DNA from 2 places in the Cryobacterium sp. M25 genome. Region 2 is predicted to be linked to the other one. Evidence: predicted binding sites of a transcription regulator. Region 2 holds the regulator's gene; the other holds the start of a gene.
The links. Region 2 encodes HspR, which represses chaperone genes until heat shock. Its sites were predicted from a motif close to AAGTTGAGTCNNNNNGACTCAACTT; they were not measured.
Positions count from the first base shown of each region.

Region 1 (5,622 bases), on a different contig from region 2:
GCCGCAGACGCAGGCTGCGACGACGCGCACGATGGCGTCACCGCCGGTGGAGAGAATCGGATCGGATACTTTTTCGAGGCGGATGTCCCGTTCCCCGTAAATCACTGTTGCACGCATGCTTCGACCCTATGCCAGCCCCCTGACCGTCACCGGGGCAGGGGCCCGTTCCGTCGTATTCCCGCCGAATTCCGCTGGACGCGAAATCCGGCGACGGACAGAGCTACAGCAGCGCGTCGTCGTCGAGGTCGGCCGGGTCCACGACCAGCACCGGGGCGGATGCGACGCTGAGCGATTCCCCGTCCGGCGCCAGATCCACCCGCACCGTCTCGCCGTCCCGCACGGCGCCCGACAGGATCGCGGTCGCCAACCTGTCGTCGATCTCGGTCTGCATCAGCCGCCTCAGCGGGCGCGCACCGTAGATCGGGTCGTAGCCGCGTTCCGCCAGCCACGTGCGGGCATCCGGGGTCACGCCCAGCTCGAGCCGCCGCTCGATCAGCCGCTTCTCCAGCCGGTCGACGAGCAGCCCGACGATCTGGCCGAGGTCCGCCATCGACAGCGATTCGAACACGACGATGTCGTCGAGACGGTTGACGAACTCGGGCTTGAACGTCTTGCGCACGAGTGCCTGCACGGCCACCTCCTTCTCGTCCCGGCTGAGCACCGGGTCGATCAGGAACGCCGACCCGAGGTTCGAGGTCAGCACCAGGATCGTGTTGCGGAAGTCCACGGTGCGGCCCTGGCCATCCGTGAGCCGGCCGTCGTCGAGCACCTGCAGCAAGACATCGAAGACCTCCGGATGAGCCTTCTCAACCTCGTCGAACAAAATCACCGAATACGGGCGGCGGCGCACGGCCTCGGTCAGCTGCCCTCCCTGCTCGTAGCCGATATAGCCGGGAGGTGCCCCGACCAGACGGGACACGGAAAACTTTTCCCCGTACTCGCTCATGTCGATGCGCACCATCGCCTTTTCGTCGTCGAAGAGGAACTCGGCGAGCGCCTTCGCCAGCTCCGTCTTGCCCACGCCGGTCGGCCCGAGGAAGAGGAACGAACCGGTCGGCCGGTCCGGGTCGGAGATGCCGGCCCGGCTGCGGCGCACGGCGTCGGCGACCGCGCGCACGGCCTGCTTCTGCCCGACCAGGCGGTGCCCGAGCTCACCCTCGAGGTTCAGCAGCTTCTCCGTCTCGCCCTGCAGCAGCCGCCCTACCGGAATGCCGGTCCACATCGCGACCACGGCGGCGATGTCCTCCGCGGTGACCTGGTCACCGACCATCCGCGGCCCATCCTGCTCGGTCTGCTCCGCTTCGGCGAGTTCCCGTTCGATCACCGGGATGTCGCCGTACAGCAGCCTGGAAGCCTTCTCCAGGTTGCCCTCGCGCTCGGCCACCTCGGCCTGGCTGCGGGTGCTCACCAAGCGCTTCCTCAGATCGCCGATCCGGTTGAGCGAGGAACGCTCCTTGTCCCAGCGGTCCTGCAGTTCAGCAAGGGCCACCGTGTATTCGGCAAGGTCAGCACGCAACTTCCCCAGGCGAGCCTTAGAGGCGTCGTCCTTCTCTTTTTTCAGCGCGAGCTCTTCCAACTCCAGCCTCTGCACCCTGCGACGCAGTTCGTCGATTTCCACGGGAGCGGAGTCGATCTCCATCCGCAGCCGGCTGGCCGCCTCGTCGATCAGGTCGATGGCCTTGTCCGGCAGCTGGCGGGCGGTGATGTACCGGTTGGAGAGGGAGGCCGCGGCCACCAGCGCCGAGTCCGCGATCGACACCTTATGGTGGGCCTCGTAGCGCTCCTTGAGCCCGCGCAGGATGGCCACGGTGTCTTCCGCACTGGGCTCGTCGACCAGCACCGGTTGGAACCGGCGCTCGAGGGCGGCATCCTTCTCGATGAATTCGCGGTACTCGTTGAGAGTGGTCGCACCGATCAGGCGCAGCTCGCCGCGGGCGAGCATGGGCTTGAGCATGTTGGAGGCCGCCACGGACCCTTCGCCGCCGCCGGCACCCATCAGGGTGTGCAGCTCGTCGACGAAGGTAATGATCTGCCCCTGCGCGTCGTTGATTTCCTTGAGCACGGCCTTGAGCCGCTCCTCGAACTCGCCGCGGTACTTGGCCCCCGCCACCAGGGCCGCCAGGTCGAGGGAGACCAGCTGCTTGCCCTTGAGGGAGTCGGCCACATCGCCGGCCACGATGCGCTGGGCCAGTCCCTCCACAACGGCGGTCTTGCCCACGCCGGGTTCACCGATCAGCACCGGGTTGTTCTTGGTGCGGCGGGTGAGCACCTGACTGACCCGCCGAATCTCCGCGTCCCGCCCGATCACCGGGTCAAGCTTGCCGGTCCGGGCGATCTCGGTGAGGTTGACGCCGTACTGCTCCAACGCCGTCTTCGCTTCTTCCTGGGGCGGTTGCTGACCTGCTTGCATCGGAAGATCCTCTCTCGGGCCGGCCGCTCGCGCCGCAGGTCGGCAAAAAGCTGAGCCTGTTGGACTCAAGTTTAGGGGACATCGAGAAAACGCGCCAGCGGTCCGGAGACAACTCGGCGGTGCTATGACGGCGGCCCCATCACGACCCAGTTTTCGTCCGGGTATCCGAATTCCTCCGTCGGATGCCATACTTACCGAACAAAAGACCCGTTTCTACACTCAGCGCAGAGGATCAGACCCGTGGCCACCCCCACCCTTAAAAACTTCATCAACGGCCACTTTGTCACTCCCTCCGGCACCGAGCTGCTCGACATCGTCGATCCCACAACGGGACGCCGGGTTGCCCGGGCCCCGATCTCCACCGCGGCCGACGTCGACGACGCGATGACCGCCGCGAAGACCGCCTTCGGCACCTGGGGCCGCACCACTCCCGCCGAGCGGCAGCGCGCGCTGCTTCGCCTCGCCGACGCGATCGACGCCGAGAGCGACGCCATCGTGGAGGCCCAGCACCGCAACACGGGCCAGCCTCGCGCCACGATCGCCGTTGACGAGGTCGCGGCCGGCGCCGATCAGCTCCGCTTCTTCGCCGGTGCCGCCCGACTGCTCGAGGGCAAGTCCGCCGGTGAATATCTGCCCGGCATGACTTCCTGGGTACGCCGCGAACCGATCGGCGTGGTCGGGCAGGTCACCCCGTGGAACTTCCCCTTCCTGATGGCCATCTGGAAGATCGGCCCCGCGCTGGCGGCCGGCAACACCCTCGTGCTCAAGCCCAGCGACACCACCCCGGAGTCGACCCTCGAACTCGCCCGGATCAGCCAGGGCATCCTCCCCGACGGCGTGATGAACATCGTGCTCGGCAACGGCGGCACCGGGGCCGCGATCGTCGAGCATCCGGTACCCGGCCTGGTCTCGATCACTGGCAGCGTGCGGGCCGGTATGGCCGTCGCCGCCGGCGCCGCGAAGACGCTCAAGCGGGCACATCTCGAGCTCGGCGGCAAGGCGCCGGCCCTGGTCTTCGCCGGCGTCGACGTCAGCGTGACCGCCGCCGCCATCGCCGACTTCTCCTTCTATAACGCCGGGCAGGACTGCACGGCCATCACGCGAGTGCTCGTGCACGAGTCCATCCATGACGAGTTCGTCGACGCACTCGTCGCCGAGGCCCGCAGCCGCACTACCGGGTCGGCCGACGACGCCGACAACTACTTCGGGCCGCTCAACAACGTCAACCATTTCGGCGACGTCTTGCGCAAGGTCGCGGCCCTGCCCGACCACGCTGTCATTGCCACCGGCGGACACCAGGTCGGCACCGAGGGCTTCTTTTTCGAGCCCACAGTCGTCACGCAGGTGCGCCAAACGGATGCGATCGTGCAGGAGGAAACGTTCGGCCCGGTGATCACGGTGCAGCCCTTCACGTCGGAGGAGCACGCGGTCACGCTCGCGAACGATGTCAACTACGCGCTCGCCTCCAGCGTGTGGACCCTCGACCACGCCACGGCCATGCGGGTCTCCCGCGACCTCGACTTCGGCGCGGTGTGGATCAACACCCACCTCCTGCTGACCGCCGAGATGCCACACGGCGGTTTCAAGCAGTCCGGATACGGCAAAGACCTGTCGATGTACGGCGTCGAGGACTACACCCGGATCAAGCACGTGATGAGCGCGCTGGAATAAACACGGGTCTCGACAGGCTCGACCACCGCCAGGCTCGACCACCGCCAGGCTCGACCACCGCCAACGAGAACAGAGGCCCCTCGATGACTTTCCATCCGCTCGACCCGCTCTCCGCCGCTGAGTTCACCTCCGCCGTCGCCATCCTCGCCCGCGAGCGCGGCGTCGCCGACGGGTGGCGGTTCACTTCGATCGAGCTGGTCGAGCCGCCCCGGAGCGCCGTCGCCGAGTTCACAGCCACCAGCGCGGTTCCCGACCGACGCGCGCGGCTGGTCGTGCTCCACCGCGCCGAGAACACCACCTGGGTGAGCGTCGTCTCGCTCACGACCGACGCCCTGCTCGAGTGGGAAACGGTGCCGGGGATGCAGGCGAACTTCACCGTCGACGAGTGGGAGGAAGCCGACGCCGCCCTTCGCGCCCACCCCGACGTGATCGCCGCTCTCGCCCGCCGGGGCATCACCGACCTCGACCTGGTCTTCATCGACACCTGGACCTACGGCGACGCGGTAATCCCCGACCGGTATCGCGGCCGCCGCCTGGGCTGGTCAGACGTCTGGGTCCGGGCGTCCACCGACGCCAACCCCTATGCGGGACCGGTCAGCGGCCTGCACTTCGTGCTCGACGTCAACACCATGGAACTGCTCGAGGTGGAGGACTCGTTCACGGTCGAACCGCCGGCGGGAATGGGCGAATACGTGCCGCACCTGGTGCCCCGGCGCATCCGGGATCGAAGCCCGCGCCCGCCGCTCACCCCGCTCGACATCGGGCAGCCCGACGGCCCGAGCTTCACGCTCGACGGCAACCTGGTCGAGTGGCAGAACTGGTCGCTCCGGGTGGGCTTCAACTACCGCGAGGGCATGACCCTGCACACCGTGGGCTACCGGGACGGCGGCCGGGTGCGGCCCATCGCCAACCGGTTGTCGTTCGCGGAGATGGTCGTGCCCTACCGCGACCCCAGCGTCGACCATTTCCGTCGCACCGCCTTCGACATCGGCGAGTGGGGCCTCGGCTTCATGACCACCTCGCTCGAGCTCGGCTGCGACTGCCTCGGCGAAATCCGCTACCTCGATGCCGTGCTGCACAACAGCAAGGGCGAGCCGTACAGCATCCCGAACGCGTTCTGCATCCACGAGGAAGACAACGCGGTGCTCTGGAAGCACGTCGACCACAACGGCAGTGCCGAGGTGCGACGGATGCGCCGGCTCGTCGTGTCCTTCCACGTCACGGTCGCGAACTACGAGTACCTCGTCTATTGGCGCTTCTACCAGGACGGCAACATGGAATGCGAGGTGCGCGCCACCGGGATCATGGTGGTGACGCACCTCGACGAGGGCCAGCCGCACCCCAACGGAACCCTGGTCGACACGCGCACCTACGCGCCGTTCCACCAGCACTTCATCGTGGCCCGGATGGACCTCGACGTCGACGGCCGCGAGAACACGGCGTTCCGCACCGAGACGCAGGCCGAGCCGATCAGCGCCGCAAACCCGCTTGGCCTCGCGATCACCCAGCTGAACACCCCGATCGAGACCGAGGGGTTCGAC
Region 1 covers NZ_PJJU01000045.1:57,304-62,925, forward strand. Annotated here, with positions in the region: gene CXY81_RS05955 (zinc-dependent alcohol dehydrogenase family protein) at 1-117, opposite strand, end outside; gene CXY81_RS05960 (ATP-dependent Clp protease ATP-binding subunit) at 221-2,410, opposite strand; gene CXY81_RS05965 (aminobutyraldehyde dehydrogenase) at 2,651-4,081, shown strand; gene CXY81_RS05970 (primary-amine oxidase) at 4,165-5,622, shown strand, end outside.
Region 1: CXY81_RS05960 (ATP-dependent Clp protease ATP-binding subunit) is a predicted target of HspR. The motif match lies at 2,458-2,482, and genes of this name have one in related genera.

Region 2 (5,622 bases):
CTTGTATAACGTACCTACCCGACTAATCTCTGTCAAATAACGGAAAGCAGTCGATTTCGAGTGCACCAGAGCGATTCGAAATAATCTACATACGCGACTTGACGACCAGCCGAAGAAAGATATTATCTTGGTTTGAACTCGAACGCTCCCTAGGCGGGAGGATATTCGAGAAAAAACTAAAATCTTCGTCCCACTTGAGGCCGGGAAGCTCTGCGGCTTTCCGCACCTGTGGGGTGACTAGAGAGACATTACGGTGAATTCTGGGGGTGCGCAACTCCCTCCCGCATCCCGGGCGTGTCGGCTCCGGCGCCCCGGCGCAAGCCCCCAGGTGCGGGCCTCACGGCGGTCCGGCGCGTCTCAGCGTCCGGTCGAGACCGTGACGGTGAACTTGGCGTTCCGACCGACCTGGTGTGTCGGCCCGACCAATCGCGTCAGCGCGGGGCGATAACCGAGGTGGGTGTTCCACACACTCCACAGTTCACCACCGGGCTGCAACACTCGTCCGGCATCCTCGAACAGTTTCAGGGCTATGCCGGCATGGACCGACGAGCCGATGTGAAAGGGCGGGTTCAGCACAATCAGTTCGGCCGAGGCATCCGGTTGGCTCTGGAGCGCGTCATCCCGCACGACCGTGACCCGGTCGGCAAGCGCATTGGCCACCATGGTGGCCCGCGCTGAGGCGACGGCCGCGGCCGACTGGTCGGTGGCGGTCACCCGCAGGGCGGGACGGCGTCGGGCGAGGGTGGCGGCGAGCACCCCGGTGCCGCAGCCGAGGTCGATGGCGCTCCGAGCATCCGTTTTCATACGATCAAGGAACTCAAGCAGGTAGCGCGTCCCGATATCGACGGTCGCGCCGGCAAACGCAGCCCCGTGGGCGCAGATCGTGAGTCCCAGGTCAGCGTGCTCCACACAATTCGGCCAGGTGGACATCGTCGGCTGAGTTGCGGAGGCTATCGAGGCCGCTGCCCTGAGTACCCGCGACTTCTGCCGGGCCGACGAGACCTGCAGCTCGCCGAAGTGCCGGCGGAGCACCGCGTTCATGGTCGGCGTCATGTGCTTGATGCGTCCGCCGGCGATCACCACCACATCCGGTGCCGCGAAACGACGGATGGCGTCGGCGAACTCATCGAGCGCCGCCAGACTGCGCGGCAGCTGGATCAGTACCACCCGCGCGTTCGCCAGCAGTTCTTCACCCAGGATGAAAGAGCGGTAGGAATCGACGAGTCCGGCGTCGGCCGCATTCAGGGCGAGGGCCAACTCCCCGGAGAGGACATCCTGGTGCACCCGGATTCCCCGGGCCCCGGCCAGTGCGGCCGCGCCCAGGGTGAGGGCGCCATAGCGGTCCTCGATCACCACGACCTCGCCGGATCCTGCCTCGGCCAGCACGCCCGCCGCCTCGTCGAGGATCAGGCGGTCGCTCGCATCCACGGCGAAGAGATTGTCCGCTTCCACGTCGGGGAAACGCCGCAGGCGGTCAAAGGAAAAATCAGGCATTGCCTCAGGCTAGCCCGCAGGTGCGGCTACTTCTCGTCGCCGATCGGGCGGGAACCCAGGGGGCGCCAGATCACGATCTGGTTGGACCGGCGCGTGCGCGTACCGGCCCGCATCGAGATGACCTCACCGGCCGAGCCGGCCGCGAAGACGCGGCGGCCCGGACGGTTGAGCAGTTCATCGGCCAGCGCAGACTCCAATTCGCGCAGCCGCGATTCGAGCGTGCGCACGTGGTCCTCGAGGTCAATGATGCGACGGATGCCTTCCAGGCTCACACCCTCGGCACCGAGCTCCGCGATCTCGCGGAGCTTGGCCACATCCCGCATCGAGTACCGGCGAGACCGACCGGGGGTGCGGTCGGGACTCACCAGTCCCAGGCGATCGTATTGGCGCAGCGTTTGCGGGTGCATGCCCGCAAGCTCGGCGGCCATCGAGATTACGAAAACCCGGGTGTTCTCGTCCACCGTCAGTCTCTCGCCTTCGCGAGGAGTTCGTCGCGCGGATTCTCCTTCGGCAGTGCTTCCGCGAAGGCCGCGAGTTTTTCCTCGGCGTCCTTCGACAGATGAGACGGAACGGCAACCTGAACCTCCGCCAGCAGGTCCCCGGTGCCCTTGGGCGTCACGACGCCACGCCCCTTGACGCGCAGCACGCGCCCGCTCGGGGTGCCCGGGGCGATGCGCAGTTTGACCGGCGCTCCGCCCAACGTCGGCACCTCGATAGTGGCGCCGAGCGCGGCCTCGACGAACGTGACCGGCACGGAGACCCGCAGGTTCAGCCCGTCGCGTTCGAAGACCGGGTGCTTGCGCACGTTCACCGTGAGTACGATGTCGCCGGACTCGCCGCCGTCGGGGCTGTGCTGCCCCTGGCCGCGGAGCTTGATCTTCTGCCCGTCGGCCACCCCGGCCGGGATCTTCACCTTGATGGCGCGGCCATCCTGCGTTTGCAGGGTGATCTGGTCACCGTGCGTGGCCGTGATGAAGTCGACCGTTGTCGACGCGATCACGTCGCGGCCGCGAGTCGGCCCGCCGTAGCCGCGGAACCCGCCGCTCGAGGTACCGAAACCGCCGCCACCCTGACCGCGGCCGAACATGCCGCCGAGGAGGTCGTCGAAACCGCCCCGCTCATAGGAGTAGCCGGGCTGTTGTTGCCGCGCGCCCCCACCGAACATGCCTCCGAAGACATCGTCGAAGCCTCCGGCCTGCCCGCCACCGGGGCGTGGGGCGGTGAAGCGGGCCCCACCGCCCATCGCGCGCACAGCATCGTATTCCTTGCGTTGGGCAGGGTCACCGATCACCGAGTGTGCCTCGCTGATCTCCTTGAACGTCGCCTCGGCCGCAGGGTTGCCCGGATTGGAGTCCGGGTGGTACTTGCGGGCGAGCTTGCGATAGGCCTTCTTCAGCTCGGCCGGGGTGACGTCCTTTGACACACCCAGGACCTTGTAAAAGTCCTTATCGAACCAGTCCTGGCTAGCCATCGCTCGGTACCTGCACGACGACCTTGGCCACGCGCAGGAGCGACGAGCCGAGGAAGTAGCCGGTCTCGATCACGTCACCGACGGTCTCCGACTCGATGCCCGCGGTGGGCAGCTGGAAGATCGCCTCGTGGATGGTCGGATCGAACGGTTCGCCGACCGTGCCAAAGGACTTCACGCCCAGGCGCTCGACGCTCCCCCGCAGTTTTGCGGCGATCGTGCTGAACGCCGAGTCTTCGACCAGGTCGCCGTGCTTCTCAGCGCGGTCGAGATCGTCGAGCACGGGAATCAGGCCCTTGACGACATCCACGGTGACGCGCTCACGCTCGACCTCGCGGTTGGCCTCGGTGCGGCGACGGTAGTTGGCGTACTCCGCGGTGACCCGCTTGAGGTCGGCCAGGTGCTCGCTCGTGAGCTCATCGACTTCCCGCGTGGCGGCATCCAGGATGTCTTGGACCGTCAGCTCGTCCTCTTCGATACCCTCGGCGGACACCTCGTCGATGTCCTCGACACTCACACCTTCGGCTTCCGCCTCGGCGTCGGCCCCGGGGGCACCCTCAGTGGATGCCCCCTCGTCAAACGGCTCGTCGCCAGGACGCTTGTTGTCGTCTGCCATTACTTCTTGACCTCGTCTTCGTCGTCGACGACCTCGGCGTCAACCACGTCTTCGTCCGAGCCGGCCGCGTCGGCGGTCGGCTCGGAGTCGGTTGGGGCACCGGCCGCGGCATCCGCCTGGCTGGTCTTGTAGATGGCCTCGCCGAGCTTGCCCTGGCTCTCGTTGAGCTTGTCGAAGGCCGTCTTCACGGCCGCATCGTCGTCGCCGACGAGAGCGGCCTTGAGGGCGTCGACGTCGGCCTGAACCTCGGACTTCACGTCCTCGGGCAGCTTCTCGTCGTTCTCCTTGATCAGCTTCTCGATCGAGTAAGCGAGCTGCTCCGCCGTGTTGCGGGTCTCGGCTGCCTCGCGACGGCGCTTGTCCTCGGCGGCGTGCTCTTCGCCCTCGCGCACCATGCGCTCGATGTCTTCCTTCGCGAGCGAGGATCCGCCCGTGATGGTCATCGACTGTTCCTTGCCGGTGCCCTTGTCTTTGGCAGACACGTGCACGATGCCGTTGGCGTCGAGATCGAAGGTAACCTCAACCTGCGGGATGCCGCGCGGGGCCGGCGCGATGCCGGTCAGCTCGAACGTGCCGAGGTTCTTGTTGTCGCGGGTGAACTCGCGCTCGCCTTGGAAGACCTGGATCGCGACGGACGGCTGGTTGTCGTCGGCTGTGGTGAAGGTCTCGCTGCGCTTGGTCGGGATGGCCGTGTTGCGCTCGATCAGGCGCGTCATGATGCCGCCCTTGGTCTCGATGCCGAGGCTCAGCGGGGTGACGTCGATGAGCAGAACATCTTTGCGCTCACCCTTCAGCACGCCGGCCTGCAGTGCGGCGCCAACGGCGACGACCTCGTCCGGATTGACGCCCTTGTTCGGGTCCTTGCCACCGGTCTCGGCCTTGACGAGCTCGTACACGGCGGGCATGCGGGTGGAGCCACCGACGAGAACGACGTGGGCGATATCTTCCACCTTGACCCCGGCTTCACGGATGACGTCCTGGAACGGCTTCTTCGTGCGGTCGAGCAGGTCTTCGGTCATCTTCTCGAACTGGGCGCGGGTAAGCGTCTCGTCGAGGTTGGCCGGGCCATTCTCGGTCAGGGAGAGGTACGGCAGCTGGATGCTCGTCGACATGCTGCTCGAGAGTTCCTTCTTGGCCTGCTCGGCGGCTTCCTTGAGGCGCTGCTTGGCGATCTTGTCCTTGGAGACGTCTACGCCGGTGGTTTCCTTGAACTTCTTGATCAGGTGATCGACGATGCGCTGATCCCAGTCGTCGCCGCCGAGGCGGTTGTCACCGGCAGTCGACCGCACCTGAATGGTGGAGAAGTCGTCGTCCTTGCCTACCTCGAGGAGGGAGACGTCGAAGGTTCCGCCGCCGAGGTCGAAGACCAGGATGAGCTCGTCTTCCTTGCCACGGTCGAGGCCGTAGGCAAGTGCGGCCGCGGTCGGCTCGTTGATGATACGCAGCACGTTAAGGCCGGAGATCTCGCCGGCCTCCTTGGTGGCCTGGCGCTCGGCATCGTTGAAGTACGCGGGAACGGTGATGACGGCATCCGTCACCTTGTCGCCCAGGTACGCCTCGGCATCGCGCTTGAGCTTGGCCAGGATGCGGGCCGAAACTTCTTGCGGGGTGAACTTCTTGTCGTCGATGGCGACATTCCAGTCGGTGCCCATGTGGCGCTTGACCGACGCGATGGTGCGGTCGACGTTGGTGACGGCCTGGCGCTTGGCGGTCTCGCCGACCAGCACCTCGCCGTCTTTGGTGAAGGCGACGACGGACGGTGTGGTCCGGAAGCCTTCGGCGTTTGCGATGACGGTGGGTTCTCCACCTTCGAGGACGGCCACCACAGAGTTGGTGGTTCCGAGGTCGATGCCTACTGCACGGGCCATGTGTGCGTTCTCCTTTAAAGTATGTTCTCAGCTCGATTTCACAGAGTTGAGTGGTGCTGGCTCAAGTGTGCCAGTGTCCCAAATCTAAAGTCAAGCCACGCACCTGAGAGTTGAGCGTGAACGACTCAACTTTGAGATTTCGTGCAATCGATGGTCTCCGGCCCCCCGCATCCACT
Region 2 covers NZ_PJJU01000053.1:146,180-151,801, reverse strand. Annotated here, with positions in the region: gene CXY81_RS10145 (class I SAM-dependent methyltransferase) at 358-1,494, opposite strand; gene CXY81_RS10140 (heat shock protein transcriptional repressor HspR) at 1,521-1,955, opposite strand; gene CXY81_RS10135 (DnaJ C-terminal domain-containing protein) at 1,958-2,965, opposite strand; gene CXY81_RS10130 (nucleotide exchange factor GrpE) at 2,958-3,578, opposite strand; gene dnaK (molecular chaperone DnaK) at 3,578-5,446, opposite strand.